Regions from separate parts of the Methylomonas koyamae genome, predicted to be linked through region 3. Evidence: riboswitches for the same ligand, from Rfam matches in the RefSeq annotation. Region 3 holds a riboswitch; each other region holds the start of a gene.
What was found. Region 3 has a riboswitch for cyclic di-GMP ahead of MKFW12EY_RS22955 (hypothetical protein). Riboswitches for the same ligand answer to the same signal wherever they lie in the genome.
Positions count from the first base shown of each region.

Region 1 (3,275 bases), 2.1 Mb from region 3:
GATTCATGGCTTGGAACAATTGGTTTTCGGCGACGATGACTTCGTGCTCGTGCTCGAACGGGTACAGCCCCGGCGCCAGACCGCCGCCGGCGATGAAATGTTCGCTATCCAGCAGCATCAGTTTGGCGTGCAGCAATTCGTGCAACAAGGCGTCGGCCGGGGCGATGCTACAGGCCGGCGTCGCCTCGCAGCCGGGATCGCCGAGCAATTGCGCGCCGAGGCGGGTATCGAAATGGATGGTGACGCTGGCAATGCCGAATTGGTTGCCAAAAGCCACGGTTTGCCAGGTGCCGGATTGGTAATTCAGCTCGATTTTTTGGCCGCGCAATTGTTCGATCAGCGCCACGGCCTCGGGATAACGCGAAAAATACTCGGCGATGGTTTGCAGATCGGCGCTCAGTGCAGCCGGGTCGCCTGATTTTTTCCGGTAGACCTGATTTAAAAACTGGGCGATGTCGGCCGCCGCTACCGAGTCGGTTTGCAAGGCGGATTGTTTTTGGCTGTAAGCGGCCAGTACTTCAGCGGCCGAAGGCGGCCGCCGCTGGCGCAAGCGGATTATGCCGTCGCCGCTATTGCCGGCAACCCCGGCTTGGACGGTCAGCGCCGGCGCTGGCAATTGCCGGCCGCCGGCCACGACCTTGACCGCTTGCAATTCGTCGGCGCCGACGCTGCGCGAGGCTGCGCTGAGGCCGATACAAAAGCTCAACACTAAACCCAATCCGCGCCGACGGTTGCCGTCCGCCCAGCCTTGCGCGCTGCGCCGGGCGTCTTCTTTTAGATACAGCGCATAGCGCTCGGCAATGGCTTGCAATTCGGCGAAGGCCGCCGGATGGGTCCGGCTCAAGTCGGCCTGGCAGACCAAGGCCGGGCGGCCGTCGATTTGGCACGGGTGCAGGAAATTGCAGTGGCTGTGTTGCAGATACCAGCGGTTCAGCGCGCCGGCCAAGTCGGATAAATCGCCGACTTGCGGCTGCGCGCCATGAAAGGCCTGGTGCAAAAGCTCGATTTCAGTCATGCCGGAAAGGTTGGATTTGGATCTGGTGGTCTGCGGCGACCCGGCGCCGGGTCTGTCAGTTCGCCACTGTAACAGCGGCGTAACTGGGCCGGCAAGCCTTGCCGCCAGATGCCGTTACCGCGGCCGGCCCAAGCCGGAAAAGCCGATTTGCCAAGCGATACAACGGCATAGCGATCCGCGGCGCGGCCGATTCAGGCTGCCGTGTAATACGTTTGTATTACGTTTCATCAAACTGTAACCGACGCGTAACGAAAAACGCCGATTTGAACTGGAATAATTCGCCGCAACTGGAACAGCGCCGCAGGGCGCGATGGTTCATCGAGTTTATGGATCGGCTAGGGATCAGGGACGGCACGCAGACGGAGCGGCGAGGGAAGAGGTTAGGGAGTAGGCAGCGGTAGCAACAACGGTAGCGGGGAGAGCGGCGCCATTTCGGTGCAAAAGTAGGACTTAGGAAGCGTGTAAAAGCCAAACCCGTCGCGAGGCGGGGACGGAAAGCCACGGATGTTGCCGCCAGGCAAGATGGCCGGGTTGTCACCTTATGTATTTATAGTTTTTTAAAACATGAGGCTAAAAATGAACAAATTCTCAAAAACTTTGGTTGCGGCCGCGCTGTTGGCCGGCGCCGGTGCGGCTAACGCGAGTATCCGTGTAAGCGGTACTACCGATGCGACCCGCGAACTGTATTTCCAAGCGTACGACAGCGTTTCCAAGCTGACTTATAGCCTGGATTTGGGTATCACGCTGGCTGATTTGATTGCCAATGTTGCCAGCGAGACATACACCGTCAACCGCGATTTGAGCAGCGATGCCAACTGGACTGCGTTGACTTCGGTGGCGAGCTACAACCCATCTAACGTGCAATACGTTTTGGCGGTGGGCCGTTCTTCGAAATTGTTCATTACTCAAAAAGAAGGCAACGCTTTACCAGCTTATGACGCGACAGCTACAGCCGCGGGCGTAGCTACCGTAATTAGCAATCACGCTCAAGAAATCAATGTTGGTTTGGTAAACGATCCTACGTTGAACGTAAGTAAGCTCGTTTCTGACACAGATCCTGCCGGTACTGGTCAATGGGCAACTGGCTTGGGTAATCTGCCTGATGATATCTGGGGCACTACCGGCGGTTCAGCGGCCGCAGTTGCATTCGGCCAAAAAGCCGATTTTTGGTACGCGCAAAGCACCAACGTAACCAAAGCCGCTGGCCAATGGCTGTTGTCCGGCAATACTCTGGAATACAAAGTATTCCCGGTAAGCCAAGTGCCGCTGCCGGGCGCAGTCTGGATGTTCGGCGCCGGCCTGATGGGCATGCTGCGTGCGACCCGCCGTAAATGGGCGGTTGCCGAGTAAGCCGCTTCACGGGCGGCGGTTCGGCCGCCGTCCGCTTTCCAGTTTTTATCCACACGAGACATGATCATGAAAAAATTAGTTTTAGGCGCGGCTATTGCCGCGGCAATGTTCGGTGCGGCGGCGCAAGCGGCGATCCCGACTATCGACCCTGCTACAACCCGCGTGTTGTACATTTCCGGGGCTTCTGCCGCGGCGACCTTCATCGACAAGCTAGTGACCTCTACTGCCGTCGATCCGACCGACCGCATTTGCGACCCGGCCAGCCAAGTCTACCGTTTCAGAGACACTGCCAACACCGAACAATTTGCGATTTACTGCAAAGCTAACAACACCGGTGCGGTCGGCGTGAAAAACCCTAACCTGCCGACCGGCACGGCTAACGCCAACTTGCTGATCTACAAACGCAACACCGGCGGATCTGGCAACGGTGTGGTGCCGGTGGCCCAAGCTACCCCACTGGCTTTTTTGAATATCTCCAGCGGTTGTACCGAAAAAAGTGCTGGTAGCTTGATTGCTCCAGCGGATATCGAGTGCACCAACATCAACAACAGCCAAATCCCGGATATGGGGTTGTCCGATGTCGACCCGATTCAGTTCAAAGGTAACAATGCCATTGACAGTACCGATGTATCTTCAACTGATGTTTCGAAATTGACTGTTAAGGCTGCTGCCGCTGTAACTTTCGGCGCGCCGGTAACTTGGGATTTGTACAGAACCCTGCAAGCCGCGCAAAAATCCACCAACGACTTGCCTTCGTCTTGCTTGATCGGGGATAGAAGTGAAGCCTGTATGCCTAGCTTGACTTCGGCACAAATCGCTTCTATTCATGCCGGTAAGTGGGCGGATTGGGATGCGTTGAAAGTAGGGAATGGCGCCAGCGCCAAAGGCTTGCACGCTTGGGCCTTGACTC
Region 1 covers NZ_AP019777.1:2,227,279-2,230,553, forward strand. The annotation lists gene MKFW12EY_RS10325 (hypothetical protein) at 1-1,015, opposite strand, end outside; cyclic di-GMP riboswitch class I at 1,473-1,554, shown strand; gene MKFW12EY_RS10330 (PEP-CTERM sorting domain-containing protein) at 1,631-2,365, shown strand; gene MKFW12EY_RS10335 (hypothetical protein) at 2,432-3,275, shown strand, end outside.
Region 1: another riboswitch for cyclic di-GMP. It lies ahead of MKFW12EY_RS10330 (PEP-CTERM sorting domain-containing protein); the one in region 3 lies ahead of MKFW12EY_RS22955 (hypothetical protein).

Region 2 (3,275 bases), 230 kb from region 3:
CCGAATTGTCCGGCGTGCGCCGCGATCCGGAATTGCCGTTGGCCTACCGCAGCCAAACGCGCAGCTTGCACAGCATCTGGCAGATGAGCAGCTACACCGCGCTGGCCGCGCTGAGCCTGGACCAGGCGCCGGAGCTGCCGGCCGATAAAGCCGAAGAAAGCCACGACCGGCCGGCCGCCGACGAGGCTCTGCCGCGCGGTGCCCACACCGGCAACGTGATCCACAGCCTGTTGGAAACCGTCGCCTTTGCCGATTTGGCCGCAGGCCGCGACATCGGCCGCGCCAGCGCCCAAGCCTGCCTGCGCTACGGTCTGAAGCTGGCGCAACCGCAAATTTTGAGTGAAGTGCTGTACCGCGTAGCCGCCACGCCGCTGGAAGACGATGCCGGGTTTTGCCTGAAACATCTGGACCCGGCGCAGTGCATCAAGGAAATGCCGTTTTACTTGTCCATGCCGGGTAGGGTGGACACCGCCCGCATCAACCAAGTCCTGGCCGCCTGTCCGGCCTACCAGGCGCTGGATGCCAAGCAAATCAGCGGCTATCTGACCGGCTTTATCGATCTGGTCTGTTGTTACGGCGGCCGCTACTACATCATGGATTACAAAACCAATGCCTTGGCCGACTACGCGCCGTCGAGCCTGCTGCAGGCCATGCGCGAACACAATTACGGCCTGCAATATTGGCTGTACAGCCTGGTCTTGCACGAATACCTGGGCCAACGCCTGCCGGATTACGATTACGCCGCGCATTTCGGCGGCGTCAAATACCTGTTCGTACGCGGCATGCATCCCGACCGCCCGGCCAGCGGCGTGTTCGCCGACCGCCCGGAACCAGACCTGCTCGCCGAGTTGGCCGAGGTGTTTTTTCGAGCCTAAATAGCCCCTTCCCACTGCGCAGAGGGCGTTAGCGTCTTCATTGTCACCTGCGGTTAGCGCGCGGCGAATGTCCCTATCCGGTACGATCCGGTGCCGCCGACCGCTGCCGAAATATGTTAAATCACCGAAACCGATATCGGGATTTGCCGCCATCGAAAATAAAGGTGTTTTCTTACAAGCGCTTATCGACGGCGATTTAATTTCCAATTGGGTTATATCGCCGGTTTTTGGTTACCGCTTCTTGCCGGTGGCCGCCGCCGCGGACTCCGGCCGCAACCGGCGGCCGCCAATCCAATGCCCCTGCCAACATCTTGTCTGCCTGTCGCCAACCCACTGCCGCTGCGCCTCGCAACCGCTCGGCGGCGGCAGTCGTGCGATTTTCCGTGCCCTTTGTCCGGACTGCATGCAACTGGCACACAATCTGCAAATTCGACCGCAGTGACCGTAACGCATCCCGGCCGGCAATTGCGCCCGGATCGGCGCGTTAGCGGGCAGCGCAGACAGCAAGGAATGCGCCGTTCGGATGCGATCCGTTACGGCCTCAAGGAAGAGACGCTTCGCCACATCCGCCGCAAGACGGAGCCGGAAAGCCGCGGGTCTTGCTATGCCGAGACAGCCGGGCCGCCTCTCGAACGAGAGCCATCGGCGGCTTGAATCCGCCAATTGTATCTTTCAATTTAAGGAAAAAATTATGCAACAGACTGGATCGAAATCGCTGCGGCTACGCTGCTTCCTGGCCGCCGCCGCGCTGGCATTGGCGAACGCGGCAAACGCCGGCACCTTGAACGGCGGCGTGTTCAACATTTCCTTCGACCATCCGGACGATTTGTTGTCCGGCTTGACCCTGGGCGACGGCGCGCTCACCGGTTATTACGTCGCCAATTATTTCGACAAACCGGTGGCCGACACCATGGACGCGTCGCAGATGGTAACTGTGCCGACCGGCAGCTACCCGGCGCCGGCCACGCTGTCGTTCGAGATCAACCCGTCCAGTTTGGCCGGCACCGGCATTCCGTTCGGCAGCGGCGGCCGTAACAACAAAGCCACCACGCTGGCCTGGGACAGCAGCCAGGATGCGTTGGCCAATGCTTCCAGCTTTACTGCCAGCGGCGTCGCCGGCTTGAACGGCGTGGTAATGACCCGCGGCAGCTTCACCGGTACCTTGCTGTCCGGCGATTACCAATTCGGCTACGTCGCGGCGCGCAACAACGGCGTCAATAGTGGCTGGGCTTTGACCAACAACGTCAGCTTTGCCTCCACCACTTTCGATACCCGCAACATTAGCGTGACGACCGACGGCGACAAACTGCTGTTTACCGGCGAACTGTGGTGGTCCGCCAGTACCAGCGCCTTTCTGTTCGGCGGCGACGGCCTCAGCCAAGCCGGCCGTGCCGGTAGTTTCAGCCTGGTTTCGCCGGCTCCGGCCGCGGTTCCGGTGCCGGCTGCGGCTTGGTTGTTCGGCAGCGGGTTATTTGGCGTCATGGCAGCCGTTAGTCGCAAACGCGCGGCCCTTTCCGCTTGAGCCGGCTAACGCACCCGGGCTAGTGCGTCCGGGTGCGTTTTTACAGACTTCGTAAGCTTATTCCACCCGCGAACATGATGAACATCCAGTTAGTTAGATTATTAACCTCCCGTTTAAGCGCAGGCGCGCTGCTGGCGGCGGCAATCTCGGCGCCGGCCGCGGCCGCCACAGTCTCCGGCGGCGCGATGACCGTAAATTTCGACCGCAACGCGCTGGCGGCAGCCATCGCGATCGACGAAACTCCGGCTCCGGCCATGTACTTGGAGGAGTTTTTCGACGCGCCGGCGTCGCGTAGCCGCAGCTATAACCAGATTCTGGAAGACCACTTGGTGCCGGGAGTCAGCGAAATCCCCGCCAACGGATTGGCTTTGGCCGTCAACCCCGGCCAGGTCGCCAATTTGACCGGCCGCCGCAGCAAACCGACCACCCTCGATTTCGACCCGGCCAACTTCGCGGCTTCCGTCAGCGGCGCGATCGGCTTGGCCGGCGTGTTCCGCTTCCGCGTCGATACCGGTACCGACTTCAACCGCATATTGTCCGGCGATTACACGTTGGAATACGATGCCGCCAATATCGACGCCGTCAGCGGCCGCTCGGGTTGGAGCTTGTATAACCATGTTTCCTTCCGCGCCGAATCCTTTAATTTGTTTAATGTCGTGATGGGGCTCGATTCGGACAGTTTCAGCCTTTCCGGCGATCTGGGGCTGGGCGAGGGCTACGACCATTTGAACGGCCGCCGCGGCGCCATAGTCGGCAACTTCAATTTACAAACCGCGGTGGTGCCGTTGCCGCCGGCGTTCCTGCTGTTCGCGGCGGGCTTGGCCGGTCTCGGCATCGGCCGTAGCGGCGCAGGCCGCAACGCGTGAGCGCCGTCCGCT
Region 2 covers NZ_AP019777.1:351,154-354,428, forward strand. The annotation lists gene recB (exodeoxyribonuclease V subunit beta) at 1-875, shown strand, start outside; cyclic di-GMP riboswitch class I at 1,425-1,504, shown strand; gene MKFW12EY_RS01660 (hypothetical protein) at 1,567-2,397, shown strand; gene MKFW12EY_RS01665 (hypothetical protein) at 2,472-3,263, shown strand; gene MKFW12EY_RS01670 (hypothetical protein) at 3,260-3,275, shown strand, end outside.
Region 2: another riboswitch for cyclic di-GMP. It lies ahead of MKFW12EY_RS01660 (hypothetical protein); the one in region 3 lies ahead of MKFW12EY_RS22955 (hypothetical protein).

Region 3 (3,275 bases):
GTCTATCGTTCGGGTCGGTCGCACCGCCCAAATCGTTCAAATCGGTTCGGGTGCTGCCGTTCCAGACTGCCGCGTGGATATAGCCGACGAAGGCACGAGACGAGCCGCCGGCTATGGTTCCGGCCGAGTTGATGGCCCAACCACCGTTGAAACGGCCCGGATCGGAGATCAGGTTCAGCGTGGCGCCGTTCCAGCGCGAAAGAACCCAACCCTGGTCTTCGCTGGGCGTGCCCAGGCTGTTGATGCCGGTGGTTTGGTTAGCGTTATTGATCGCGTTGGCAGATGAATACGGACCGCCGGCGGTGCCGAGGTCGGTAAAACCATAGTCGGCGGCGTGGGCCGGGGCGGCCAGACAGCCGCATACGGCCAAGGCCAGTGCGGCGCGCAGTTTCAGGACGGAAGCGGGTAATGTTGGAGAACTCATGTGTAATTCCTTTAAAGATTTTTAATCGAGTAATGCCGGTCCGGCGTGAGCGGACATAGCGACTAGCCGAGTAGCCTGTTAGAGCGGCCGCGCTTTGCGTTTTTTAGCGGCGCCAAACAATGCCAGCGCGCTGCCGAACAGCCAGACCGCACCCGGCACCGGTACCGCGGCCGGCGTCAGGCTGAAGCTGCCCAATACGCCTCGGTTGGCATTGTTGGCCTGGCTGGTATAGACCGCGCCGCCGACAAATACCGTGTAACTGCCGGGTGCCAGATTGCTGAACAACTTGGATACCGATCCGTCTTGCAAGCCGTCGCCGCCGGGAATCGGGTAGGCGTTGCCGTCCGCTAACGGCGAATTGGCGGCCGGCAAGGTCTGGCTACCGTCGTAGGCGCTGCCTATGTATTCGAAACGGCTGGGCGATGCGGCGCCGGGATCGGGGTCGTTGGTGATATTCCAACTGGTTAGCGATCTGAAGGAACCTTCCGTCGCCGTGCAGCCCGGTGTCGCGACGCAATCGGCGACCCTGAGCAATTCCGACCCCACCGAATAGTCGTGGTCGGAACCGACGGCACCCGAGTGGGGCGAGCCCAAGTAGAGAGAAAAGCCGGGAACCATGCCGTTAATGCCGAACGCATTCGCTTTCTTATCGAACTGCAGCAGGACATTGGCGCGGCCGGTCAAGGTAAACGCAAACGCCGCCAGTTTATGGGTGTCGGCCCAATCGGCGTCGGCGCCGTCGGCCCAGCCGTAGTTGCCGACCGCCCCGCTGTTCAACGAAATCGGCGCCACGGCCGAGGCGCCATCGAAGGTGCCGAAATTGACCGGGATGATGTGCGCCGTGGCCGGCGTCGACGATATGGCGCCCAGTAACAGCGCTAACGGGATTTTTCTGTCGAAACCCGAACCCGCTGCGGCACCGAAGCGATGCCGCGGATTCGATTGCGCTTTAGAGATAGTCATAGTTTGTATGCCTTGATGTTGGGATTGCGGTATCGATAGCCTTCCGGCTATCGGCCTCGTCCTCGGTCGTCCGAGCGGCAACCGGGCTGTCTGAAACAGACCCCATGGCTTTCCGGCCCCGTCTCGCGGCGGGTGTGGCTTTGCCGTCGTCCGTGACGCGGGTTAAGCGCCTAACGCCGCTAAATTGCCGAACGGTCGGCAGCGGATTGCGCGCTTATCCCGAAACGGCCTGTAGCTGGCCGTCATCGTTAAGGACGACGGCGACCGGGAAAGTCCCAAAATTTTTTTTTACAAAGCGTTTGTGCCGGCGAGCGGCTGTCGATTGATCCGGAACTTAGGAATGTATCGGACGGCGTATTGCGGGGTTAGCGAAGGCGGGGTCAATACTCGACGCGGAATGCGCCGAGAAACGTGCGCGGCGCGCCGAAGAAAATATCGTAGCCGGTGTTGCTGCCGACGAAATAATACTTGTCGAACGCGTTCTCGACATTCAGTTGCGCGGTCAGCTTGCTATGGCCGAGTTTCAGCGAATAGGCCGCCATCACGTTGGCCGACACATACCCGGGAACCTGGTAGTCGTTGGCTTGATTGCCTTGGCGCTGGCCGACGGCATTACAGCCGGCGCCCAGTTTCAAATGTGCGAACGGGCCGCTCTGGAATTCGAAGCTGGTAAACAGGCTGCCCGAGTGGCGCGGAGCGTTGGGCAGCCGGTGGCCCTGGTCGCCGCTGCCGTTGCTGCCGCCGGTATCGCGAACGATTTCGGCAAACATCAAATAGCTGTAACCGCCGACGATGCGCCAGCCCGGTAACGGTTCGCCGCTGATTTCCAGTTCCGCGCCGCGACTTTGCGCCGCGCCGATGGCCGTCGACAGTTGCGGATTGACCGGGTCCGACACGGCCGCATGCTGTTTGCTCAGATCGAAATAAGCGGCGCTGGCGAAAAATTTGCCGTTTGCCAACTCGGTCTTGGCTCCCAGCTCCCATTGCTGCGCGGTTTGCGCCGGCAACATCTCGCCGGCGCCGTTGCGGCCGTTCTGAGCGCCGAAATTCTCGCTGTAATTGGCATAAAGCGACAATTCGGGCAACGCCCGCCACAACAGGCCGCCGCGCGGACTGACTCGGTGTTCGTCGCCTGCGATCGAGTTCAGCAAGCGGTCTAACTGGTTGGCTTGATCGAAACGCAAACCGCCCAAAACAAACACCCGGTAAGGCATTTCGATCTGGTCCTGCAGGTACAAACCGAACCAGGACGTGCTGGTGTCGACGGCAAAAAAGGTTCGGCGGGCGGAATCGATGCCGTCGAAGCCGATAGGGCTATAGACCGGAGCGAAGACGTTGAAGCTGCCCGGTAAAAAACGCACGTCGAACGGATCGCTATCGTCGGCGCGGTAGTAATCGCCGCCTAACAGTAGCGTATGTTTCAGCCCCGCCGCGGCGACGCGGCCGGTTAGCTGCAGCGAGGTAAAGAAATTGTCCGAACGGGGCTGCTGCCGACCGAGGCCGCGCTGGATATTGCCGGCGGCATCGGCCGGACCGGTAAAAAAGGAATTTTCGATCTCCGCGCGAATCGAGTGGTAGTAAAAACGTTGCGATAGTTGCCAAAAATCGTTGAATTCGTGCGACCAATTAAAGCCGGCCAACATCCGGTAGCCGCGATTGGCCAGGAAATCCGGCTCGTCGGTGTTACGGCTGCGGGCTACCGCGGCCGGGCGATTGCCTAGCGGCGGAATTGCCGCTCCGGGCGATTCGTCGAACCTCTGATATTCGAATTCCGCAGTGAACTGGCTGCGCGAGTTCGGTTGCCATTTCAACACCGGAGCGACAAACAAGCGGTCGCTGGCGACGAAGTCGGTAAACGAGCCAGCATTTTCGTAAGCGGCGTTGAAAC
Region 3 covers NZ_AP019777.1:120,160-123,434, reverse strand. The annotation lists gene MKFW12EY_RS00575 (hypothetical protein) at 1-424, opposite strand, end outside; gene MKFW12EY_RS22955 (hypothetical protein) at 503-1,387, opposite strand; cyclic di-GMP riboswitch class I at 1,461-1,536, opposite strand; gene MKFW12EY_RS00565 (TonB-dependent siderophore receptor) at 1,768-3,275, opposite strand, start outside.